Regions from separate parts of the Lysinibacillus sp. FSL K6-1151 genome, predicted to be linked through region 4. Evidence: riboswitches for the same ligand, from Rfam matches in the RefSeq annotation. Region 4 holds a riboswitch; each other region holds the start of a gene.
The links. A riboswitch is a leader RNA that binds a small molecule or an ion and turns the genes downstream of it on or off. The one in region 4 is predicted to bind cobalamin.
Positions count from the first base shown of each region.

Region 1 (3,481 bases), 440 kb from region 4:
GCTTGGCGAACCGCTTCCTGCGCACGGGACACCTCTTCGGTCATTCCAGTACTGACAATCGACTTCGCACTGACTAAATCTTGAATCAACTCCACGTAGGTTTTGTAGCCTATGATCATATCACTTTGTTGTAATGCCTCTACCGCCCGTGTCGTAATATGCTTAAAGTCTCCAGGTCCAAAGCCCACTACGAAAATTTTTCCTTTTTGCGCCATGTTGTTACCCCTCTTTCACCTTTTCGATCCCTTTAATGGCTGTCGTTTGTGCTGTACGCTGTAATGTACCTTCACGAAGTGTAAAGACATGTTCTTTGTATAAGGATTCATGATGTAAATCTTGTACAAGTGTTCTAGCATGCTCTGTTGATGGTACACGATACCAATTCCCTTGCGGATAGGCGATGACCACACAAGCATCCTTGCATCGTCCATTACAGCGCGTTCTTGTTGTATGTATCTCTTGATCAAGTGCTTGCTGTTGTATTTCTTCTCGAATAGCTAGGGTAATTTCCTCCCCACCTTTGTTCATGCAGCTACTACCATTACAAATAAAGAGATGTGTTTTCATCCCCTCTAAATTCCATGTTGTCATCTTCTGTCTCCCCTCATTTGCTTTCTGGAAAAAGAAAAACCTTTACTCTAATTACGAAGAGTAAAGGTTTTGTAGAAGCCAAATAAAAACGAATAAAATAAAATGCAGGTACTCGCTCTTGCTTCAACTTCTCCCTCCGAAAAGTTTGCATGCACAATCAAATAAGCAGGTTTCCTGACTTAAGCTTCATTTTACTATCGCACCTTCCCAAGTTTGCACCAGTGGCTTTGCGATTTCATCAGCTATTACAGTAGCGGGGGCTGTATTGGATTTTCACCAATTTCCCTATTATCTCGAGTTATTCGAGCACTTATCGACGTTTTATATGAAATTTATTATCTTCTTTATAGAATAGAAAACTGTCTCTATCATATCTCATTATTTTAAAATTTCAATATTTCTATAAAAATTTATGACAATTTTATCAATTTTGTGTGTAGACCAGGTATAAAAATTATAATATCTCCTTATTTATGACAATTCAGTAGTTATCAGAATCTTCTCTATTGACCTTCAATTGAAAATATTTTTAAAAAAAGTATAGCATATTTATGGAAAATCATGTTACACTTTGTCGTGAAATCTCACAACTTAATGTTTTTTCGGTGTAAAATACTTATCATTTTGCTTAAAAGGGAAGCCGGTTTGAGTCCGGCGCGGTCCCGCCACTGTATTAGGGAGCTTTATAGAACATGTCACTGTCCAACGGATGGGAAGACCTATAAAGTGTTGAACTAGAGCCAGGAGACCTGCCGAAAAATATGTGATCGTTTCAGCCTACGAGGATAGGTGTGCGGCTTAGCAGATGAGAATGTTATTTGCTTTTTTAGCTATGCACTTTTCCAACAACGGAGAAGTGCTTTTTTATTTACGCACGCTACATTCTAAAAATCTATTAGTAAGGAGGAAAGCTTTTGAAATTTTCATGGTGGAAACTTAGTTATTTTTTATTGGCCTTTTTACTCGTGCCAAAACGTGCCTTTGCTATGCATATCATGGAAGGTTTTTTACCAATCGAATGGGCTATTTTTTGGTGGGTCATCTCTATCCCATTTATTATTCTAGGATTGCGCTCCATTCGCAAAACAATTGAAGAAAACCCTGAAACCAAAATGCTTTTAGGTCTTTCAGGAGCCTTTGCTTTTGTGCTGTCGGCGTTAAAAATCCCTTCGGTTACAGGTAGTTGCTCCCACCCAACTGGTGTTGGACTTGGAACGGTTTTATTCGGACCTCTAGCTATGAGTGTCATCGGAACGATTGTTTTATTATTCCAATCTTTATTATTAGCACATGGTGGGATTACCACTTTAGGAGCGAACGCCTTCTCTATGGCGATTGTAGGCCCATTTATTGCTTACTTTGTCTTTAAAGGGGCTCAAAAAATAGGGTTGTCATTTTCACTAGCTGTTTTTTTTGCTGCGATGCTTGGTGACTTAGGTACATATGTTGTGACTTCTGTACAGTTAGCATTAGCCTTCCCTTCAGAGGTTGGCGGCTTTATGGCATCGTTTACAAAGTTCGCAGGTATTTTTGCCTTAACTCAAATTCCGTTAGCGGTGAGTGAAGGAATTTTAACGGTCATTGTGATGAATTTCTTGAAAAAGTACAATGTCAGCGAATTAAAAATGTTGCGTGTTTTCTCAACAAAGGAGGCACATTAGTAGATGAAACGAAATTTATTACTAATAGCGATTGTTGTGCTGTTAGCTATCATCCCATTGTTTATACAAAAAGGTGCAGAATTTGGTGGTGCTGATGGAGAGGCAGAAGCAGCCATTGGCGAAATCAATGCAGAATATGAACCGTGGTTTGAAAGCTTATGGGAGCCACCAAGTGGTGAAATTGAAAGCTTATTATTCGTGCTACAGGCAGCTATTGGAGCTGGTTTTATTGGCTACTTCATCGGCTATATGCGCGGCAAGCATAAAGAAGGTTAACCCGTTATGTTACTCATTGATAAGTATGCGTATCTTAATAAGCTAGCGTCCGTTCATCCGCTAGAAAAAATGATATTTTCAATTGGTCTACTTCTCGTAACGCTCATCATGAGAGATGAACGACTTTCACTCATTACATTTTTTGTAATGAGTGCTTTTATCATTTTAGGTGCAAAAATTCCGCTTACCTACTATGTTAAGTTATTATTGCTACCTGGATTTTTCTTACTAACAAGTCTTGTATCCATCTTGCTGTCAATCACACCAGCAACTCATGTATTACCTGCCCATCTGTGGTCTTTTACGTGGATGAATTGGACAATTTTCATCGGAAAAGCAAGTGCCCTGTCCGCCCAACAATTGTTCTTTATTGTCCTTGGCAGTAGTAGTTGTTTATACTTTTTAATTTTGACCACATCCGTACAAGGGATTTGCTATGTGCTCCGACAATGGCGACTGCCCTCTTTATTGGTTGAGCTTATTGAACTAACCTATCGTTTTATTTTTATATTTTTAGAAAGCATGTACAGAATACATCTTGCCCAGCAAGCGCGTCTTGGCTACCATTCTCCAATGCAATGGCTACGCTCCGTATCCATGCTTATTGTGGCGCTATTTGCTGAAATGTTTCAGCGTAGTCGTGAGCTTAATAATGCCATGCAGTCACGGGGTGGCGAAGCCGTCTACTGGCAAGAGATGGGCTCCTATAGCAAGAAAAATTGGCTAGGCATAGCGACACTGTTCCTATTCCTCATTGTATATGGAGGGTACTTCTCATGACAGCATTCTATTTTGAACTAAACCGCTTGTCCTATGCCTATGCAGATGGTACGAAGGCATTGTCAGACATTACTTTACACATTCCAAAAGGAAAAAAAATTGCCATCCTTGGTCATAATGGCGCTGGAAAATCAACATTGTTTCAGCATCTTAATGGTATTTTACAACCGTCA
Region 1 is NZ_CP152040.1:2,812,078-2,815,558, forward strand. Features, by position in the region: gene cobJ (precorrin-3B C(17)-methyltransferase) at 1-215, opposite strand, end outside; gene MHI04_RS13560 ((2Fe-2S) ferredoxin domain-containing protein) at 220-591, opposite strand; cobalamin riboswitch at 738-920, opposite strand; cobalamin riboswitch at 1,178-1,363, shown strand; gene MHI04_RS13565 (energy-coupling factor ABC transporter permease) at 1,506-2,252, shown strand; gene MHI04_RS13570 (energy-coupling factor ABC transporter substrate-binding protein) at 2,256-2,528, shown strand; gene cbiQ (cobalt ECF transporter T component CbiQ) at 2,535-3,308, shown strand; gene MHI04_RS13580 (ATP-binding cassette domain-containing protein) at 3,305-3,481, shown strand, end outside.
Region 1: another riboswitch for cobalamin. It lies ahead of MHI04_RS13565 (energy-coupling factor ABC transporter permease); the one in region 4 lies ahead of mmgD (citrate synthase).

Region 2 (3,481 bases), 1.2 Mb from region 4:
CAAGTCTCCGCAATGGCATTTCTCAATTCTCTTGCATTCATCCTAACTCCTCCTCAAAGAAAATTTATGACCTACCTTATATTGTACATACTCATAATAGTATGAAGGGATTAGTGACCCCTTTCTTTATAAAACTTACTCTTTAATTTTCAGAAATATGTTACAATTATGTAGGTGAAGGAGGGATTTTGTATGTTTTGTTCAATAGCACCCCCAACAATGTCTTTACAGTAGAATCTACTGTTTAGGCATACAATAACAGTTTGCTCATTTTCAATAGATTCTACTGTATAGGTTAATACTTTATACGTAGAAAGTAGGTATTTGTAATGAGCGGAAAATTAGCATTTGTATTATCCATGATTATTTTTGGAGCAGTTGGTGTTTTTGCCAAGTATATTCCGTTAACTTCAAGTGAAATTGCTTTTTGGATGAGTTTAATAGGTGCTTGTTTTTTAGTAGTGATTTTTATTTATAAAAAGGGGAATTTTTCGAAATTAGAGATTATAAAAAATAAGTGGAAATTAATACTTTCTAGTATCGCCTTGTGTGGGAACTGGATTTTTTTATTTCAGGCTTATAAAGCAACAACGATTGCCAATGCTGCATTGAGTTATTATTTTGCACCAGTACTCGTTATCTGCTTATCTCCAATTATTTTAAAAGAGAAGCTAGTTGGCAGAAAAATAATGTATGTCTGTGTGGCTCTTATCGGACTATATTTGATTGTCCAAAGTCAAGGCACTGGGGACAGTGAGCATTTTATAGGCATTGTCTACGGTCTTATCGCGGCATGCTTTTACACAGCGCTAACATTGACAAATAAATTTATATGCGGCTTAAAGGAACCAGAAAATACAATGATTCAACTTTCTTTAGCAGCATTTTTCCTTAGCTTCTATCTACTTGGAACTACAGGATTTCAGGTCATGAAAATCAGTTTTGAGTCAGTCCTATTCTTAATTACATTAGGCATTGTCCATGCAGGGGTTGGATTTTTATTGTTCTTTTTAGGCATGTCACAGTTAAAAGGACAAAGTATAGCCATTCTTAGCTATATTGATCCACTGACATCATTAGTAATTTCCACGATGATTATAGGTGAAAAAATGACGCTTCTACAAATAATAGGAGCGGTCCTATTATTAGGCTCAACATTGCTAAGCGAAATAGAAAAAGAATAGGTAACCGAAGAAATGGTACAAGGCGAGTATTCTAATATTGACAGAAAAAATACGCTGTCGTAGATTATAAATAGTTTAATAAAAGCATTAGGTGCCCAATAGGGAGAATAGGGAATAAAGTGAAAAACTTTAGCGGACCCGCCACTGTATAAGGGAGTGTCATCGTAAATGCCACTAGCGAATCGCTGGGAAGGCACGATGATATGTTGAGCTTGAGCCAGGAGACCTGCCTACTTGCTTCGGAAGTATATAGATGATGGAAAAGTCTGTAGTTTATTTGTCATGACAATAAACTACAGACTTTTTATTTTGTCTTCATGTAGAACGAGAGGAGAAACAATAATGCAATTATTACAAGACACGATTCAAAATATCCAAGAGGCTGATATGAATAGTATGGACCAAGCTAGAAAGCGAATTGATGCGCTTTGTAAGCCCCCAGGTAGCTTGGGGAAACTAGAATCACTTGCCGTACAGCTTTCAGGCATAACAGGACAATTATATCCAATGGTCGATAAAAAAGTGATGATTGTCTGTGCAGCAGATCATGGCGTTTGTGAGGAAGGCATAACAACGAATCCACAAGATGTTACGGTCTTTCAAACATTAAATTTTCCTAAGGGAGGTACAGGCGTTTGTGCGATTGCGGGCATTACCAATGCAAAGGTAGTAACAGTAGATGTTGGGGTAAAAGAAGATATTCCGCTTGATGCAGGTGTTATCATTCATAAAATTAAACATGGCACAGATAACATGGCACAGGGCCCTGCTATGTCAAGAGAAGAGGCTATTCAATCCATTGAAGTGGGGATTCATGTGGCAACAGATGAAATCACAAAAGGAGCCAACCTACTTGGAACAGGTGAAATGGGCATTGGTAATACAACGCCGAGCACTGCCATATTAGCTGCTTTGACTGGCTATGACCCTATTGAAATAACAGGGTTTGGCGCAGGAGTTGGTCAAGGAGGGATTGCTCATAAAGCAGCAGTAATTGAAAAAGCAATTACTCTCAACAACCCCAATCCTAACGATATCATTGATGTTCTAGCTAAAGTTGGAGGGCTAGAGATAGGGGCTATGGCTGGTATCATGCTGGCTGCCGCAAGTCACCGAAAACCTGTTATTATTGATGGTTTTATTTCGACTATTGCTGCGCTTATTGCTTATCAAATTGAACCGAAAGTAAAAGACTTTATCATACCTTCCCATGCTTCAGAGGAACCAGGGGCTAAAATTGCCGCATCATTACTTGGTGTAGAGCCAATGCTGCATATGAACATGCGATTAGGCGAAGGCTCTGGTGCTGCTCTAGCCTTTCCTCTTTTAGATGCCGCTTGTTCTATGATGAAAAATATGGTGACATTAGAAGAAGCCATGAATCTTTTGGCTAAATAGTTACTGAATAACAAATAAGCGCAAATAGTTAATGAACTCTTTGCGCTTATTCATTTTTTTATCAATTACAGTATCTATGCCCGATTCAACTTACGCAAAGGCAAACGCCACTTCATCATATAGGAAAGAATGCGTAATGCTGTAATCACTGCAAATAATACATAAAGGAAAATGTCTCCAGTCAAAACTTCAAATCCGATAACAAGCCCTGCGAGAGCAGCCCAAACACCATAGACTTCATCACGGAGAACTAGCGGCTTCCGTCTAGCTAATAAATCTCGCACAATACCACCACCTGAACCTGTTAAAACAGCAGCTACAACGACTGCGCTAATTGGCATATCTAGCTTCACTGCATAGAGTGCACCTTGAATAGCGAATGCGGATAAGCCAATGGCATCTGTGAAGTTGCCCCAACGATGCCAATGCTGAATCAGATGATGCGGGAAGATAAAAAATATCGTAATCGCAGCTAGTGCAATTTGAAACATCATATCCTGTCCCCATAAGGTTGTGACAGGCAGTCCGATGAGTAAATTTCGAATAGCTCCTCCACCAAAAGCAGTGACAATACCGAGTATATATACACCGAATAAATCGTATTCTTCTTCCATGGCAATGATTGCCCCAGAAATAGCAAAGGCAATTGTTCCAATAATACTAAAAACCTCCCAAGCCATCCCTTTCACCCCTTCTATCAATAAATGAACTTCTTTTTTAAAAGTTAAAAGACTTTTTTTGACGTAACAGAATCTATGAATTTAATAGCCAAAATCAGTCATTACATACGCTTCTTGAAGTAAGTCCGCACATTAGCTTAGCGTAAAATTCGCTTAGAAACAATAGGCAAGTTTTGCAGGGGTTCATACAAATTGATAAGATGTTATTGAAATAAAGAA
Region 2 is NZ_CP152040.1:1,217,786-1,221,266, forward strand. Features, by position in the region: gene MHI04_RS05695 (hypothetical protein) at 1-41, opposite strand, end outside; gene MHI04_RS05700 (DMT family transporter) at 330-1,184, shown strand; cobalamin riboswitch at 1,257-1,433, shown strand; gene cobT (nicotinate-nucleotide--dimethylbenzimidazole phosphoribosyltransferase) at 1,527-2,582, shown strand; gene MHI04_RS05710 (trimeric intracellular cation channel family protein) at 2,657-3,262, opposite strand.
Region 2: another riboswitch for cobalamin. It lies ahead of cobT (nicotinate-nucleotide--dimethylbenzimidazole phosphoribosyltransferase); the one in region 4 lies ahead of mmgD (citrate synthase).

Region 3 (3,481 bases), 1.7 Mb from region 4:
ACCTGAAAGGGAGCTAAAGCTTCGTTTTTCTAAATGAGCTATACCTGTTTGCTTCAAAGCATCTTTAACAATTTGAAAATCTTGCTCTTGATCTAGCTCTAACAGTTTTTTATGTGGCGTTCTCCCCATGCTAACTAAATCATGTACAGTGAAATCAAATAAAACAGGTGTATCTTGACTAACAACAGCTAAATTCTTCGCAATTGCTTTACTAGATTGCTTTAAAATATCATGCTCATTTAATAATACCGTCCCGCTTTCAGGTTTTAGAAGACGATACATATTTTTTAGCAATGTTGATTTGCCACTACCATTAGGGCCAATTAACCCAACAAACTGCTTTTTCTTTATTTGAATACTTACTTCATGTAGTATACGTTGATCGTTAATGGAGAATGATACTTGCTTTGCTTCTAATGTCATATAAGTTAATCTCCTTCACCGAAAGAATAATTATTGCGACGGAGTAGCCAAATGAAAAATGGACCTCCACAAAAGGCTGTAATAATACCAATTGGCATTTCCTGAGGAGCAATGATAATTCGAGCAAAGGCATCAGCCCACACTAAGAAAATCCCCCCTATTAAAGCACTAATCGGTATCACATATTTATAGTTAGATCCCACAATTAAACGTACTATATGAGGGATAATTAGACCTACAAAACCAATAGAGCCACTGACTGCCACCAGTACACCTGTTAACAGGGAGACAAGTAATATAAGCTGAATCCGAAATTGCTGAAGATTAACCCCTAACGTCACTGCCGCTTCTTCCCCAAGTAAAAGTAAATTTAAATTTCGATAGTGTAGCCAGAGAAGCCCAAATACGACGAAAAATATGGAAGCTGGAATGATAATATTATTCCATTTAGCTCCTGCTAGACTACCTAGCATCCAAAACATAACAGCTTTTAAAGCCCCCTCTTGCTTTGACATCATTAAAATAAAATTAGAAATGGCCGTTAAAATAAAGGAAACAGCCATACCTGCCAATAACAGACGAAAAATAGAAACCCGTCCCCCAACACGTGATAAGAAAAACACCAGTGCAATGGCAAGTAATGATCCTAAAAAGGCTGATATTGAAAGCGCGTAAATACCTAAAAATGAAAAGGCTCCTAAAATAATTACAGAAGTAGCTCCGACAGCTGCCCCTGAAGAAATTCCTAGAATATATGGGTCAGCAATGGAATTTCGTACAAGCGCCTGAATCGCTGCCCCCGCAATGGCTAACCCCGCTCCAACAATAGCAGCTAGCAAAACACGAGGTGCTCTTATTTGCCAGATGATGATTTCCTGTGAGCGACTCCAATCTTGCTCTATGGCATTTTGTATAAAGGGGATTTTAGAAAGAATAACTTTCCATACATACAATGGCGTAACTGATACAGAGCCGACCATGACAGCAAAGGTCATAGAAACAATTAATACGAAGAAAAGGATTAAGGAAAAAAATATAAACTTTTTATTCATCCGTTTTAAACTCCTACTGAATAGTGATGAATGAAGCAATAAAAAAAGGTATTCCATACGCAACTACGCATAGAAACACCCTAGAATAAACAAAGTCAGAAAAAATCCAGCTATTGTCCGTAATTGCTTGCATCCTCGTGGGCATTACAGGTATTACTAACTGGCAGGTCTCCTGGCTTCGATTCAACACCCTATAATTGCCTTCCCATTCTTCCACAGTGGCAAATAATATTATAGGACTCCTCGTTACAGTTGCGGGACAGCGCCGGACTTACACCGACTTCCCTTTTAAGTGACATTATAAAATGGCACACCAATAGTATTTGAATTTATAAAATTGTGACGATTCTATCATACATTTTTATAGATTGTTAGTCTACATGGAATTTTATTTCTAAGGAAGAACAATATATAAGCTGTATCTTCGCAGTTTTGAGCACAATAGCTATTTGCTCGTTATAAATTGGCTATCTATTACTTAATAGTTTTGGCATGGGAGGAAACTTCACCACATCTTAGCCATTTTTCCTATCACATACATCAATGACATTTCGCTCTCTTCATTCATGTCAAAAAGCAATTGACATCCATCATTTCTGCACATTTGTTTGCTACAGTAAGGGAAAATAGTGAGGAGGATATTACATGATATTTAAAAGAAAATGGTCTACTGGACTTCTAGCAGTAACGGCCTTCATTAGTTTAACAGCTTGTGCGGAGGAGCAAACGAAGCCTGTATCTACTTCCAATAACACTGCTGAAGAAATGGATCATTCTACGATGAACCACTCAAGCTCAGGTGAAGTACCATCCACATTAAAGAACGCGGATAATCCGAAGTTTTCTGTTGGAAGTAACGTGATTATTACGGATGGACATATGGACGGTATGAGAGGTGCCGAAGCAACAATAATAGGTGCCTATAACACAACTGCCTATGTTATTTCCTATGAGCCAACTTCCGGTGGAAAGCGTGTAGAAAATCATAAGTGGGTGATTCATGAAGAATTGATTGATCCAGAAGAAGCACCACTAGCCCCTGGCACAGAAGTAAAAACGGACGCAGCGCATATGGAAGGTATGGAAAATGCGACTGTCCGTATTGAGGAGGCTATCCAAACGACTGTTTATATGGTTGATTACACTTCGACCACAAATGGTGAAGCTGTTAAAAATCATAAATGGGTGACAGAAGAAGAATTAACCTCAAAATAATATGAACAACCTCTCCAGCATTTCTGGCAGAGGTTGTTTTCTAGCTTTTGTGTTGTAACGGTTTTCTATCAATTGACTTATGCCATTTATAGCCGATACCCCATACTGTTTGCAAGTAATCATCCGCAGGGAACCCACTTTTTCTTAATTTTTCTCGTAAATTACGCACATGAGAATCAATGGTACGATCTTCAATTGTCACATTATATCCCCAGACTGTGGTGATTAGATGTTCTCTAGAAAATACTTTATTTTGATGATCTAAAAATAAAACAAGCATGGAAAATTCCTTTGGTGTTAGAGGAATTGCCTCATGTTGAAAATATAATTCAAAGGATTCCTTATCTAAGCGAAGACCCTCAAAGCTAATAACCTTTTCCTCTATTTTCGATCTTCTTAATACCGCATATATACGTGCTAATAACTCTTCCTCATCGAAGGGTTTTAATATGTAGTCATCAGCACCGAGGTTTAAGCCTTTGACAATATCCGCATGCTCTCCTTTTGCAGTAAGCATAATGATGGGCACATCCCAAAACTTCCTAATTTCTTGGCACGCCTGCCACCCATCCATCTCTGGCATCATAACATCCAAAAGAATTAAATCTGCATGCCCATCTTCTAAAAAATCGAAAGCCTCTTGAACGGAAGACATAGCTCTACAATAAAAATTCGGCTCTAAATAAAGGGTTAATAAATCTAACATTCTTGGCTCATCATCAATGCATAAAATGGTTTTCATCTGTTTCTACCCCTTTAAAAGATAATTCAAAAGTAGTTCCTTTATTTAT
Region 3 is NZ_CP152040.1:4,081,474-4,084,954, forward strand. Features, by position in the region: gene MHI04_RS19745 (heme ABC transporter ATP-binding protein) at 1-423, opposite strand, end outside; gene MHI04_RS19750 (iron chelate uptake ABC transporter family permease subunit) at 429-1,475, opposite strand; cobalamin riboswitch at 1,620-1,808, opposite strand; gene MHI04_RS19755 (YdhK family protein) at 2,121-2,690, shown strand; gene MHI04_RS19760 (response regulator transcription factor) at 2,731-3,432, opposite strand; gene MHI04_RS19765 (ATP-binding protein) at 3,410-3,481, opposite strand, start outside.
Region 3: another riboswitch for cobalamin. It lies ahead of MHI04_RS19750 (iron chelate uptake ABC transporter family permease subunit); the one in region 4 lies ahead of mmgD (citrate synthase).

Region 4 (3,481 bases):
AGATGGACAAATTGTGGACATAAAATCGGCAAACGGAGATACCGTTTCAGTTTTCATTGAGTAGAGGCGACTTATGATGCATGTAAAAGTGAAAGCAAAAGACGTTCGCTTTACCGTTCCTGTTCCATATGCTGTGCTAACCATTGTTCTTTCCACTTTGACTTCAAAATGGATTCAGCAAAGTGTCAACAAATGGACAAAGGCATACTTCGACAGAAAAAAAATCGACTTTTCCTTTCCATTCATTGACAAAGAAATGCTCAAGCCTATTATCAAGGAACTACAAAATTACAAAGGGCTCGTGCTAGTAGATGTCAAGGCACAAGACGGTACAGAGGTTAAGATTAGACTGTAATAACCTAATAGTTAAGATGGGAGCATGTTTTCATAAAAAGCATGCTCTTTGTTATTTAAAGAGAATTCTTTGCAAAAGAACTATCTAAATTCCACAATTTGTCCTCTAGATTGTCTAAGAGTGTTTTTGTTCTTTTCTCAAGATGATCTGGTAGCTCATTTTTACTGAAATAGGTAAGATTCAAACTCTCACCATCCCTCATCTCTAATACACCACTGACATTTTTCGCACTATAAAGATGAATAACTGTATAGATTTCATCCCCATTTGGATATTGAAAATAATAATTTGGCCCTGAAAAAACACCAATCAAGTCCAATTCATTCGCTACCAGTCCTGTTTCTTCATGAAGTTCACGGGTAGCAGCTTCTTCTAGCGTTTCATTCAGTTCCATTGAGCCACCAGGTAATCCCCAATCCAACGTATCTGAACGATGTTGAAAGAGAATTTTCTTGTCATCGTTGACTACAAGAATTGTCGCCCCGATACTGATAATCGGTCTACTACCGATGTGTTTCCTTAATTCTGAAATATAGCCCATATGTGCTCCTCCTCTATATTATAAAAAAACTATTCGCCTTTCTTATTATAAAGACCTCTATTTTACTTATAACCCTTGAAAATGGATTTATTGGTATAGATGAACAATCTTTTTTTGTACAAAATAATGCTCAAAAATGCAGAATAGTCAATCAAAAATGAAAAATAGCTTTTTATAATCAGTCTTTTCTGAATTTTACCTATATTGATTGTTTTGAAAACTCTATGTTAAGGTAAATAGACAAATTGAATATGCTAAATTTTGGTGGTTCAAATGGGGTTCATTCCATTTGATTAAAAGGGAAGTTGGTGAGAGTCCAACACTGTCCCGCAACTGTATTTAGGAGCTCGATAACAAGGCCACTGTTTTGTTTGTCAAAATGGGAAGGTGTTATTGAAGTGTTGATTATAAGTCAGGAGACCTGCCACAAAATAAGCATCAATTGACCTACGAGGATAGGGAGGTGTTAGCTACTGCATGATTTTTGTGAATTCCTGTAAATTCACTGTTATTTGGTCTGTCATGCTTTTGTAGATTAACAACTTCTAAAAAGGGGTAGAAGTTGTTTTTTTGTTGTTCTTTCGTGTTGGAATGGTAACGCTTACAAGAATAATTAAACAAAGGGGCTGTCATTGAATGGAGTTAACTTATTCACCAGGTCTTGATGGGGTCATTGCTGCTGAAACAAAATTATCTTTTTTAGACACTGTAGGAAGTCAAATTGTTATTCGAGGCTACGACTTGATTGAATTATCACAAAGATATTCGTATTTAGACATTGTCTACCTACTACTGCATGGCGAAATTCCTACTGCCGAGCAACAGGCTGACTTACAGGACAAATTAAAAGCACATTATCAGGTTCCACAAGAGATCTTCCAAATCTTCAAGCTCTTGCCTAATGAAACACATGCGATGGATGGACTGAGAACTGGAATTTCTGTTTTAGCAGGCTTTGATCAGCACATCAATGATCGTTCTACTGAAATGAACTTGACGCGAGCTTATAGACTTTTAGGCGGTATGCCTAACATCGTAGCCAATAGCTATCGTGTCTTAAACGGACAAGATGTTGTGGAGCCAGATAGTCAGCTTTCCTATAGCGCCAATTTTTATTACATGATTACTGGTAGAAAACCAACGGCGTTAGAAGAGGAAATTTTTGATCAGTCTCTCGTTTTATATAGTGAGCATGAGATGCCAAATTCGACGTTTACAGCTCGTGTTATTGCCTCTACACAATCTGATTTGTACGGTGCTTTAACTGGAGCTGTCGCATCATTGAAAGGAAATTTACATGGAGGGGCCAACGAGGCAGTCATGTACATGCTTCTAGAAGCCAAAACAGTAGCAGGCTTTGAAGCCTTGCTGAAAAATAAACTGCAAAATAAAGAAAAAATTATGGGCTTTGGTCACCGTGTTTATATGAAAAAGATGGACCCAAGAGCACAAATTATGAAAGAGGCTTTGCATAAATTATGTTTGGCACAAGGGGATGATCGCTTATATCACATGTGTGAAGCTGGTGAGAAGGTGATGGCACAAGAAAAGAGCTTGTACCCAAATTTAGATTATTATGCAGCACCAGTATACTACATGCTTGGCTTGCCAATTGAAATCTATACACCTATCTTTTTTGGCTCACGAACGATTGGCTTATGTGCTCACGTCATTGAGCAGCATGACAATAACCGATTATTTAGACCTCGTGTCCATTATATTGGCGAGCGTCATAACCTTGAAGAATTGTCGGTATAATCAAGTTTTAACAACTCGCCATAGAGCTGATGGGCATTCTGACCAATGCCTATCAGCATACTAGTATATCAAATTCATGCCTTGAAAGGAAGATATAGATGATTAAAACAAATGACATATCTAAGACAGATCAATTACTTACAGATATTGCGGATTACGTAGTCAATACAACTATTACAAGTGAAGAAGCATACGAAACGGCACGCTATGTATTATTAGATACATTAGGGTGTGGCATTTTGGCCTTACAATATCCTGAATGCACGAAACTTCTTGGCCCAGTAGTACCAGGCACAGTCGTTCCCAATGGTACACGAGTTCCAGGCACTTCCTATGTTCTTGATCCTGTAAAAGGTGCCTTTAATATCGGTTGTATGATTCGTTGGCTGGATTACAACGACACTTGGCTTGCGGCTGAATGGGGACACCCTTCTGATAATTTAGGGGGCATATTAGCTGTGGCTGATTATTTGAGTCGCGTGCGTGTTGCTGAAGGGAAAGAGCCACTTAAAATGAAAGACGTATTAGAAATGATGATACAGGCCCATGAAATACAAGGTATTCTCGCATTAGAAAATAGCTTAAATCGTGTTGGGTTAGACCATGTACTGTTTGTCAAAATTGCGACAACAGCTGTTGTGACAAAGGCATTAGGTGGCACTCATCAGGAAATTGTCAACGCCTTATCAAATGCTTGGATTGATAATTCGAGCCTACGAACATATCGCCATGCACCGAATACGGGTTCTAGAAAATCATGGGCTGCTGGTGATGCAACAAGCAGGGCAGTACACTTAGCCATGATGGCTGTGAAAGGCGAAATGGGC
Region 4 is NZ_CP152040.1:2,374,376-2,377,856, forward strand. Features, by position in the region: gene MHI04_RS11525 (hypothetical protein) at 1-64, shown strand, start outside; gene MHI04_RS11530 (hypothetical protein) at 74-355, shown strand; gene MHI04_RS11535 (NUDIX hydrolase) at 411-896, opposite strand; cobalamin riboswitch at 1,145-1,340, shown strand; gene mmgD (citrate synthase) at 1,533-2,654, shown strand; gene prpD (2-methylcitrate dehydratase) at 2,753-3,481, shown strand, end outside.